3 regions of the Pseudalkalibacillus nanhaiensis genome follow, and region 3 is predicted to be linked to each of the others. Evidence: a T-box and tRNA genes for the amino acid it is inferred to sense, from the RefSeq annotation. Region 3 holds a T-box; the other regions hold tRNA genes.
The links. The T-box of region 3 lies ahead of ileS (isoleucine--tRNA ligase). A T-box ahead of a tRNA ligase gene usually reads a tRNA of that ligase, here a tRNA-Ile.
Positions count from the first base shown of each region.

Region 1: it encodes a tRNA-Ile, which carries the amino acid that the T-box ahead of ileS (isoleucine--tRNA ligase) is inferred to sense. The anticodon was not compared.
Region 2: it encodes a tRNA-Ile, which carries the amino acid that the T-box ahead of ileS (isoleucine--tRNA ligase) is inferred to sense. The anticodon was not compared.

Region 1 covers NZ_CP143541.1:322,354-326,052, reverse strand. The annotation lists rRNA gene V1497_RS01805 (23S ribosomal RNA) at 1-2,603, opposite strand, end outside; tRNA gene V1497_RS01800 (tRNA-Ala) at 2,771-2,846, opposite strand; tRNA gene V1497_RS01795 (tRNA-Ile) at 2,868-2,944, opposite strand; rRNA gene V1497_RS01790 (16S ribosomal RNA) at 3,100-3,699, opposite strand, start outside.
Region 2 covers NZ_CP143541.1:100,676-104,374, reverse strand. The annotation lists rRNA gene V1497_RS00530 (23S ribosomal RNA) at 1-1,280, opposite strand, end outside; tRNA gene V1497_RS00525 (tRNA-Ala) at 1,448-1,523, opposite strand; tRNA gene V1497_RS00520 (tRNA-Ile) at 1,547-1,623, opposite strand; rRNA gene V1497_RS00515 (16S ribosomal RNA) at 1,704-3,255, opposite strand; gene lysS (lysine--tRNA ligase) at 3,595-3,699, opposite strand, start outside.
Region 3 covers NZ_CP143541.1:1,517,728-1,521,426, reverse strand. The annotation lists gene ileS (isoleucine--tRNA ligase) at 1-1,433, opposite strand, end outside; T-box leader at 1,505-1,734, opposite strand; gene V1497_RS07880 (DivIVA domain-containing protein) at 1,777-2,298, opposite strand; gene V1497_RS07875 (RNA-binding protein) at 2,368-3,147, opposite strand; gene V1497_RS07870 (YggT family protein) at 3,157-3,411, opposite strand; gene V1497_RS07865 (cell division protein SepF) at 3,437-3,699, opposite strand, start outside.

The DNA of each region.
Region 1 (3,699 bases), 1.2 Mb from region 3:
TTTAATGGGCGAACAGCCCAACCCTTGGGACCTACTTCAGCCCCAGGATGCGATGAGCCGACATCGAGGTGCCAAACCTCCCCGTCGATGTGGACTCTTGGGGGAGATAAGCCTGTTATCCCCAGGGTAGCTTTTATCCGTTGAGCGATGGCCCTTCCATGCGGAACCACCGGATCACTAAGCCCGACTTTCGTCCCTGCTCGACTTGTAGGTCTCGCAGTCAAGCTCCCTTGTGCCTTTACACTCTGCGAATGATTTCCAACCATTCTGAGGGAACCTTTGGGCGCCTCCGTTACACTTTAGGAGGCGACCGCCCCAGTCAAACTGCCCACCTGACACTGTCTCCGAACCGGATCACGGTTCTGGGTTAGAATTTCAATACCGTCAGGGTAGTATCCCACCGACGCCTCCACCGAACCTGGCGGTCCGGCTTCTAAGGCTCCTACCTATCCTGTACAAACGATACCAAAATCCAATATCAGGCTACAGTAAAGCTCCATGGGGTCTTTCCGTCCTGTCGCGGGTAACCTGCATCTTCACAGGTACTATAATTTCACCGGGTCTCTCGTTGAGACAGTATCCAAGTCGTTGCACCTTTCGTGCGGGTCGGAACTTACCCGACAAGGAATTTCGCTACCTTAGGACCGTTATAGTTACGGCCGCCGTTTACTGGGGCTTCGATTCAGAGCTTCTCCCGTAAGGGATAACCCCTCCTCTTAACCTTCCAGCACCGGGCAGGTGTCAGCCCCTATACTTCGCCTTACGGCTTCGCAGAGACCTGTGTTTTTGCTAAACAGTCGCTTGGATCTTTTCACTGCGGCTCTCTCGGGCATACACCCTATCAGAGCACCCCTTCTCCCGAAGTTACGGGGTCATTTTGCCGAGTTCCTTAACGAGAGTTCTCCCGAGCATCTTAGGATTCTCTCCTCGCCTACCTGTGTCGGTTTACGGTACGGGCACCTCTTTCCTCGCTAGAGGCTTTTCTTGGCAGTGTAGGATCAGGGACTTCGGTACTTTAATTCCCTCGCCATCACAGCTCCGCCGTATGGTGGACGGATTTACCTATCCACCGGCCTTGACTGCTTGGACGCGCATATCCATCAGCGCGCTCTCCCTACCTTCCTGCGTCCCCCCGTTGCTCAAACGGAAAGGAGGTGGTACAGGAATATCAACCTGTTATCCATCGCCTACGCCTTTCGGCCTCGGCTTAGGTCCCGACTAACCCTGAGCGGACGAGCCTTCCTCAGGAAACCTTGGGCTTTCGATGGAGAAGATTCTCACTTCTCTTTTCGCTACTCATACCGGCATTCTCACTTCAAAGCGCTCCACGAGTCCTTCCGGTCTCGCTTCTCAGCCCTTCGAACGCTCCCCTACCACTGTACCAACGGTACAATCCATAGCTTCGGTGATACGTTTAGCCCCGGTACATTTTCGGCGCAGAGTCACTCGACCAGTGAGCTATTACGCACTCTTTAAATGGTGGCTGCTTCTAAGCCAACATCCTGGTTGTCTAAGCAACTCCACATCCTTTTCCACTTAACGTATACTTGGGGACCTTAGCTGATGGTCTGGGCTGTTTCCCTCTCGACTACGGATCTTATCACTCGCAGTCTGACTCCCGTGGACAAGTTCCTGGCATTCGGAGTTTGACTGAATTCGGTAATCCTGTGGGGACCCCTAGTCCAATCAGTGCTCTACCTCCAGAACTCTCACCACGAGGCTAGCCCTAAAGCTATTTCGGGGAGAACCAGCTATCTCCGAGTTCGATTGGCATTTCACCCCTACCCACACCTCATCCCCGCACTTTTCAACGTGCGTGGGTTCGGGCCTCCATTCAGTGTTACCTGAACTTCACCCTGGACATGGGTAGATCACTCGGTTTCGGGTCTACGACAACGTACTCCTTCGCCCTATTCAGACTCGCTTTCGCTGCGGCTCCGTCTTTTCAACTTAACCTTGCACGTTATCGTAACTCGCCGGTTCATTCTACAAAAGGCACGCCGTCACCCGTTAATGGGCTCCGACTACTTGTAGGCACACGGTTTCAGGATCTCTTTCACTCCCCTTCCGGGGTGCTTTTCACCTTTCCCTCACGGTACTGGTTCACTATCGGTCACTAGGGAGTATTTAGCCTTGGGAGATGGTCCTCCCAGATTCCGACGGGGTTTCACGTGTCCCGCCGTACTCAGGATCCACTCTGGAGGGAACGACGTTTTGGCTACAGGGCTGTTACCTCTTCTAGCGGGCCTTTCCAGACCGCTTCGCCTACGCCGTTCCTTTCTTACTCCGTATAGAGTGTCCTACAACCCCAAGAGGCAAGCCTCTTGGTTTGGGCTGTTTCCGTTTCGCTCGCCGCTACTCAGGAAATCGCGATTGCTTTCTCTTCCTCTGGGTACTAAGATGTTTCAGTTCCCCAGGTCTGCCTTCTCATACCCTATGTATTCAGGTATGGATACTATCCCATTACGGATAGTGGGTTCCCCCATTCGGAAATCCCCGGATCGAAGCTTACTTACAGCTCCCCGAGGCATATCGGTGTTCGTCCCGTCCTTCTTCGGCTCCTAGTGCCAAGGCATCCACCGTGCGCCCTTCATAACTTAACCACGTTATGAATGAACTTACACTTTACTTCTTGTCATTTAAAATGACGTTTCGATGTCTTGTCTTCAAGAATTTTCGTTATCTAGTTTTCAAGGAACAGTCTATCACTCTAGTAAAGGGTGATATTTTTGGATTATAAAACCCTACCAACATTATGTCAATAGGATAATGGTGGAGCCTAGCGGGATCGAACCGCTGACCTCCTGCGTGCAAGGCAGGCGCTCTCCCAGCTGAGCTAAGGCCCCGGATGGAATTATGATGTTGAATGGTGGGCCTAAGTGGACTCGAACCACCGACCTCACGCTTATCAGGCGTGCGCTCTAACCAGCTGAGCTATAGGCCCAAACAACCATATTGTTGTATAAAAATAAGCTGTTTGCATTCACACAATTGCAATATGCAACATGTATGCGCAAAAGCCAATAAAATTGAAAGAGGTTCAGCTCATTCAAAACTAAACAAAAGCCAAAGCGTGTATGTCCTTAAAGGACTCCTTAGAAAGGAGGTGATCCAGCCGCACCTTCCGATACGGCTACCTTGTTACGACTTCACCCCAATCATCTGTCCCACCTTCGGCGGCTGGTTCCAAAAGGTTACCTCACCGACTTCGGGTGTTACAAACTCTCGTGGTGTGACGGGCGGTGTGTACAAGGCCCGGGAACGTATTCACCGCGGCATGCTGATCCGCGATTACTAGCAATTCCGGCTTCATGCAGGCGAGTTGCAGCCTGCAATCCGAACTGAGAATGGCTTTATGGGATTCGCTCAACCTCGCGGTTTTGCTGCCCTTTGTACCATCCATTGTAGCACGTGTGTAGCCCAGGTCATAAGGGGCATGATGATTTGACGTCATCCCCACCTTCCTCCGGTTTGTCACCGGCAGTCACCTTAGAGTGCCCAACTGAATGCTGGCAACTAAGATCAAGGGTTGCGCTCGTTGCGGGACTTAACCCAACATCTCACGACACGAGCTGACGACAACCATGCACCACCTGTCACTTCGTCCCCCGAAGGGGAACCTTCCATCTCTGGAAGTAGCGAAGGATGTCAAGACCTGGTAAGGTTCTTCGCGTTGCTTCGAATTAAACCACATGCTCC
Region 2 (3,699 bases), 1.4 Mb from region 3:
CTCCACGAGTCCTTCCGGTCTCGCTTCTCAGCCCTTCGAACGCTCCCCTACCACTGTACCAACGGTACAATCCATAGCTTCGGTGATACGTTTAGCCCCGGTACATTTTCGGCGCAGAGTCACTCGACCAGTGAGCTATTACGCACTCTTTAAATGGTGGCTGCTTCTAAGCCAACATCCTGGTTGTCTAAGCAACTCCACATCCTTTTCCACTTAACGTATACTTGGGGACCTTAGCTGATGGTCTGGGCTGTTTCCCTCTCGACTACGGATCTTATCACTCGCAGTCTGACTCCCGTGGACAAGTTCCTGGCATTCGGAGTTTGACTGAATTCGGTAATCCTGTGGGGACCCCTAGTCCAATCAGTGCTCTACCTCCAGAACTCTCACCACGAGGCTAGCCCTAAAGCTATTTCGGGGAGAACCAGCTATCTCCGAGTTCGATTGGCATTTCACCCCTACCCACACCTCATCCCCGCACTTTTCAACGTGCGTGGGTTCGGGCCTCCATTCAGTGTTACCTGAACTTCACCCTGGACATGGGTAGATCACTCGGTTTCGGGTCTACGACAACGTACTCCTTCGCCCTATTCAGACTCGCTTTCGCTGCGGCTCCGTCTTTTCAACTTAACCTTGCACGTTATCGTAACTCGCCGGTTCATTCTACAAAAGGCACGCCGTCACCCGTTAATGGGCTCCGACTACTTGTAGGCACACGGTTTCAGGATCTCTTTCACTCCCCTTCCGGGGTGCTTTTCACCTTTCCCTCACGGTACTGGTTCACTATCGGTCACTAGGGAGTATTTAGCCTTGGGAGATGGTCCTCCCAGATTCCGACGGGGTTTCACGTGTCCCGCCGTACTCAGGATCCACTCTGGAGGGAACGACGTTTTGGCTACAGGGCTGTTACCTCTTCTAGCGGGCCTTTCCAGACCGCTTCGCCTACGCCGTTCCTTTCTTACTCCGTATAGAGTGTCCTACAACCCCAAGAGGCAAGCCTCTTGGTTTGGGCTGTTTCCGTTTCGCTCGCCGCTACTCAGGAAATCGCGATTGCTTTCTCTTCCTCTGGGTACTAAGATGTTTCAGTTCCCCAGGTCTGCCTTCTCATACCCTATGTATTCAGGTATGGATACTATCCCATTACGGATAGTGGGTTCCCCCATTCGGAAATCCCCGGATCGAAGCTTACTTACAGCTCCCCGAGGCATATCGGTGTTCGTCCCGTCCTTCTTCGGCTCCTAGTGCCAAGGCATCCACCGTGCGCCCTTCATAACTTAACCACGTTATGAATGAACTTACACTTTACTTCTTGTCATTTAAAATGACGTTTCGATGTCTTGTTTTCAAGAATTTGTTATCTAGTTTTCAAGGAACAGTGCGTTGCCTTTTTGAAGCAACGAACATTCATTATACAGACATACCGACATGCTGTCAATAGTCTTTTAAATGGTGGAGCCTAGCGGGATCGAACCGCTGACCTCCTGCGTGCAAGGCAGGCGCTCTCCCAGCTGAGCTAAGGCCCCGTAATAGATGTGATATTTTAAAATGGTGGGCCTAAGTGGACTCGAACCACCGACCTCACGCTTATCAGGCGTGCGCTCTAACCAGCTGAGCTATAGGCCCGAACAATCTTGTTTTTTTATACAAGCTCATTCAAAACTAAACAAAAGCCAAAGCGTGTATGTCCTTAAAGGACTCCTTAGAAAGGAGGTGATCCAGCCGCACCTTCCGATACGGCTACCTTGTTACGACTTCACCCCAATCATCTGTCCCACCTTCGGCGGCTGGTTCCAAAAGGTTACCTCACCGACTTCGGGTGTTACAAACTCTCGTGGTGTGACGGGCGGTGTGTACAAGGCCCGGGAACGTATTCACCGCGGCATGCTGATCCGCGATTACTAGCAATTCCGGCTTCATGCAGGCGAGTTGCAGCCTGCAATCCGAACTGAGAATGGCTTTATGGGATTCGCTCAACCTCGCGGTTTTGCTGCCCTTTGTACCATCCATTGTAGCACGTGTGTAGCCCAGGTCATAAGGGGCATGATGATTTGACGTCATCCCCACCTTCCTCCGGTTTGTCACCGGCAGTCACCTTAGAGTGCCCAACTGAATGCTGGCAACTAAGATCAAGGGTTGCGCTCGTTGCGGGACTTAACCCAACATCTCACGACACGAGCTGACGACAACCATGCACCACCTGTCACTTCGTCCCCCGAAGGGGAACCTTCCATCTCTGGAAGTAGCGAAGGATGTCAAGACCTGGTAAGGTTCTTCGCGTTGCTTCGAATTAAACCACATGCTCCACTGCTTGTGCGGGCCCCCGTCAATTCCTTTGAGTTTCAGCCTTGCGGCCGTACTCCCCAGGCGGAGTGCTTAATGTGTTAACGTCAGCACTGAGGGTGGAACCCCCCAACACCTAGCACTCATCGTTTACGGCGTGGACTACCAGGGTATCTAATCCTGTTTGCTCCCCACGCTTTCGCGCCTCAGCGTCAGTTACTGGCCAGAGAGCCGCCTTCGCCACTGGTGTTCCTCCATATATCTACGCATTTCACCGCTACACATGGAATTCCACTCTCCTCTCCAGTACTCAAGTCCCCCAGTTTCCAATGGCCCTCCACGGTTGAGCCGTGGGCTTTCACATCAGACTTAAGAGACCGCCTGCGCGCGCTTTACGCCCAATAATTCCGGACAACGCTTGCCACCTACGTATTACCGCGGCTGCTGGCACGTAGTTAGCCGTGGCTTTCTGGTTAGGTACCGTCAAGGTACCGCCCTATTCGAACGGTACTTGTTCTTCCCTAACAACAGAGCTTTACGACCCGAAGGCCTTCATCGCTCACGCGGCGTTGCTCGGTCAGGCTTTCGCCCATTGCCGAAGATTCCCTACTGCTGCCTCCCGTAGGAGTCTGGGCCGTGTCTCAGTCCCAGTGTGGCCGATCACCCTCTCAGGTCGGCTACGCATCGTCGCCTTGGTAAGCTCTTACCCCACCAACTAGCTAATGCGCCGCGGGCCCATCTGTAAGTGATAGCAAGAAGCCATCTTTTAACCTTCCTCCATGCGGAGGTAGGTGTTACCCGGTATTAGCCCCGGTTTCCCGGAGTTATCCCAGTCTTACAGGTAGGTTGCCCACGTGTTACTCACCCGTCCGCCGCTGATCTCAGGGGAGCAAGCTCCCCATTGATCCGCTCGACTTGCATGTATTAGGCACGCCGCCAGCGTTCGTCCTGAGCCAGGATCAAACTCTCCAATAAAGTAAAGTTTGTCTTGCTCATAAATGTAAATCGAAATTGATTCAGGGTTTATTAAAAACCCGTTTCACGCTTGGCTTTTGTTCAGTTTTCAAAGAGCTTTCGAATCGCGAAGTGCGACTCACTTAATTTGTTTTGTCGTTTATTGGCGACTTAATTAATGTAACATACGAGTTTGTCGAAGTCAACAACAAATTTTATCGTGTGTTGTCGCGAAATCAGTTTTTCCAACGACGAAAAATAATATACCATCTTTTCATGAATGAATCAATACATTTTCATAAATAAATTTTCAAAGTAAAAGACTGCCCCCTGATAGAGGCAGTCTAAACAAAATCATTCCTATTCTGTCCGATTTCTCATTTGAGGGAAGAGCAGGACGTCTCGGATCGATGGCGAGTTCGTCAGCAACATGACTAGGCGATCGATTCCGATTCCAAGTCCGCC
Region 3 (3,699 bases):
GTTTCAGGCGTGATGATCGGTTCGCCATCTTCACCATAGAAGACCGGAATCGGCACGCCCCATGCTCTTTGACGGGAAATACACCAATCGTCACGGTCCTTGACCATGTTGTGAAGACGTGTTTCACCCCAATGTGGGTACCATTTTACATTTTTGATTTCAGATAAAATCTGATCCTTGATTTTATCGATGGAAGCAAACCATTGGTCTGTAACACGGAAGATGATCGGCTTCTTCGTTCTCCAATCATGCGGATAGGAGTGCGTGATGAATTCCAGCTTGAGAAGAGCACCAATCTCCTTCAGCTTCTCCGTAATCGGTTTGTTTGCTTCGTCATAAAACATGCCTTCATATCCAGGTGCTTCTTCTGTCATATAGCCCTTATCGTCTACAGGGCAAAGGATACCAAGGTTATAGCGTTTACCGACTTTAAAGTCATCTTCACCATGACCCGGTGCGGTATGAACACATCCTGTACCTGAATCAGTTGTTACGTGATCACTTAATACGACGAGGGAATCACGATCGAACAATGGATTCGTTGTAACCACATGTTCAAGTTCAGATCCCTTCATTTTTTTCAACACTTGGGTATTTTCCCATTCTAATGCGGTCGTTAGGTGTTCCAGAAGGTCCTCTACGATGACGTACTTACGACCATCCGCTTCCACGACAATATACGTGTAATCCGGGTGGACAGAAATCCCCAAGTTTGCCGGCAAGGTCCATGGTGTCGTTGTCCAGATAACAACCGATACATCCTGATCAAGCACACCTTTGCCATCCTTGACAGGGAAAGCCACATAAATGGAAGGAGACCGTTTATCTTTGTACTCGATCTCCGCTTCAGCGAACGCCGATTCAGAAGAAGGTGACCAATAGACAGGTTTTTTACCTTTATAGATAAGTCCTCTATTCGCCATTTCTCCAAACACTTTGATCTGTTCTGCCTCATACTCCTTATTCAGGGTGATATATGGATTTTCCCAGTCCCCTCTGACACCTAGACGCTTGAACTGTTCTTTCTGAAGTTTCACTTGTTCCATTGCATAGTCCGCACACATCTTTCGGAATTCTGCGATGCTATGTTCTTTACGATTGACTTTTTTCTTTTTAGCCAGGGCCGTTTCAATCGGCAGACCGTGCGTATCCCAACCTGGGACATACGGAGCATTGAACCCATTCATCGATTTATACCGTACGATGATATCCTTCAAAATTTTATTTTCAGCATGACCTAAATGGATGTCTCCATTTGCATAAGGAGGGCCATCATGCAAAATGAACTTTGGAAGGTCTTTATTCTTCTCCTGCACCTTCTCATAAACCTTTTCATTTTCCCATTTCTCCTGAATCTTAGGCTCCTTATTTGGAAGACCGCCACGCATTGGGAAGTCTGTCTTCGGCATCAACAAAGTATCCTTATAATTCATATGTCTTTCCTGCCTTTCCATCTTCATTCTTCATTTTAGTTTCATTCCATCAAAAAAACCTTCTCATCCCATATAGGGACGAGAAGGTTGCTCGCGGTACCACCCTAATAGGCACATGATTCCAATACCAATCATGACCCACTTAGCATTCGTAACGTGAATGAACCGCCTTGGCTTACTGCTTCTTTCAGCCAGGAACTCCGGGGTGATTTTCCGATATCAGAATCCTTGCCAGGCTCACACCATGCCCTGACTCGCTAGGAAGGCTCCTGAAACGTACTGTCCCCATCTTAGTCTTCGTATCTTACTGTTTAAGTAGTATATCGGATTTCAAAGCCCTTCGTCAAGTGACGTTGGCGTTCTCTTTCGTTTCATCAAGCTGATACTCTTCTTCCTCTTCTTCAGGAGGCATGAGTTGATCCCAATCTTCATTCTTGAGCATTTCCAGCTGCGCTTCAATCAACATACGGAATCTTGTCCTGTAAACTGAAGATTGTTTCTTCAATTCCTCGATATCCAGCATGACTTTTCTAGACTTCGCAAGTGCTTCATTAATAATACGGTCTGCATTTTTTTCAGCTTCCTTAATGATCAGACGCGCTTCTTTGTTTGCATTGCGTTTTACTTCTTCCCCAGTTTCTTGGGCAACTACGATGGACTTGTTCAATGTTTCTTCAATGTTTGTAAAATACGATAGCTTTTCTTCCATTTTCGTGAGTTTTTCTTGAAGATCCTTCTTCTCCCGGATCACAGACTCGTAATCCTTGATTACTTGATCCAGAAATTCATTCACTTCATCTTCATCATATCCACGAAATCCACGATTAAATTCCTTGTTATGAATATCCAATGGTGTTAAAGGCATGACGCCACCCCCGTATCGATGTCTTTACTATCTTTCTTTTTCGACAGTTTACAGATTGATTCCTGCTGTTCAGCTGGATTTTTTTGTACCCAACGATATTTTCCATTTTCCCTTTTTGCTCTGTCCTTCAACAGCGATAAGCTTTGCACGTCCAAGTCCCCTTATTGAAATCTGGTCCCCAGCCTCTAATAAACTGGAAGGTTGTTCGACAATTTTCCAATTCAGCTTTACTTTTTTGTTTGTGATATAAGGCGATACTTTAGACCTTGAAAGACGAAAGGCTTCCGCAAGGACTGTGTCTAGACGTAAAGAAGATACCGTGCATTGAGCAAAGGTCCAATCCTCTTGCGGCGGTTGAAGCTGTGCAGTCGTAATTTCTTCCACTTTCACGTTTGTCTTTCCGATGGAGGTCAAATTCAAGCGGACGTAATCTGCAATTTCCGCAGCAACGATGATCTGGCATATTCCTTCCCCCAACAGGATATCACCGAATTTCTTCCGCTTCACCCCCAGGCTCATCAATGCTCCCAAAACATCTGAATGCTTTAAAGTGACGAATTTCGATGGATAATCGATTTGGAGACATTGAACATCAAAGTCACTTTCCTGAGGGTCATAATAAATGGGGTACAGCAAGGCTCTTGTACGTTCTATGCCTTGGTACCCCTTCCACATATTGAATCGGATGTCATCGTTCTTGCCAATTAGACTTTGCAAAATATGCTGTTCTCTCGGATCGAGAAAGTTAGTTACTTTCATCCTGTATTGGTCAATGACGATGTTCCGCCATTCCATAACCCGATCGATGAACGGCTGCTCTTCTGGTCTGAAATGCTCGTATATCGACACTTCTTCCACCTACAGCATGCTGAAAAGGGAACGAACGCCGATTTCAGCAAAATAAAGAGCAAACAAAGCTGCAATCGGAGATAAGTCGATCATTCCTAAAGGTGGTATGATCTTACGGAATTGGGATAAGAACGGTTCACAGATTGAACCCAGGAATTGTCCAAAGGCCGATTCTCTTGCATTAGGGACCCAGGACATGAAAATGTAAATGATGATCAGCCATCGATAAGCACTGATCGCGTAAATTGCAATCGTTTCTAGCATTCTCTATTACCACCCTTTTTCTCTTCTATTGTTCTCCTGCCATTTCGGAGATCGCACCCGATACATCCACATTGTCTGGTGTACAGAGGAAAGTGTTGGGACCGAGCTTCTGGATATCTCCACCGATGGCATATACGGTGCCGCTGAGGAAATCGACGATCCTTTTCGCCTGGTCCAGAGGAATCCGTTGGAGATTCATGACCACTGCTCTTCTGTTCTTTAGCTGGTCTGCGATCTCCTGTGCTTCAGAATATGTTCTCGGCTCGAGCAACATGACTTTTACCTGTT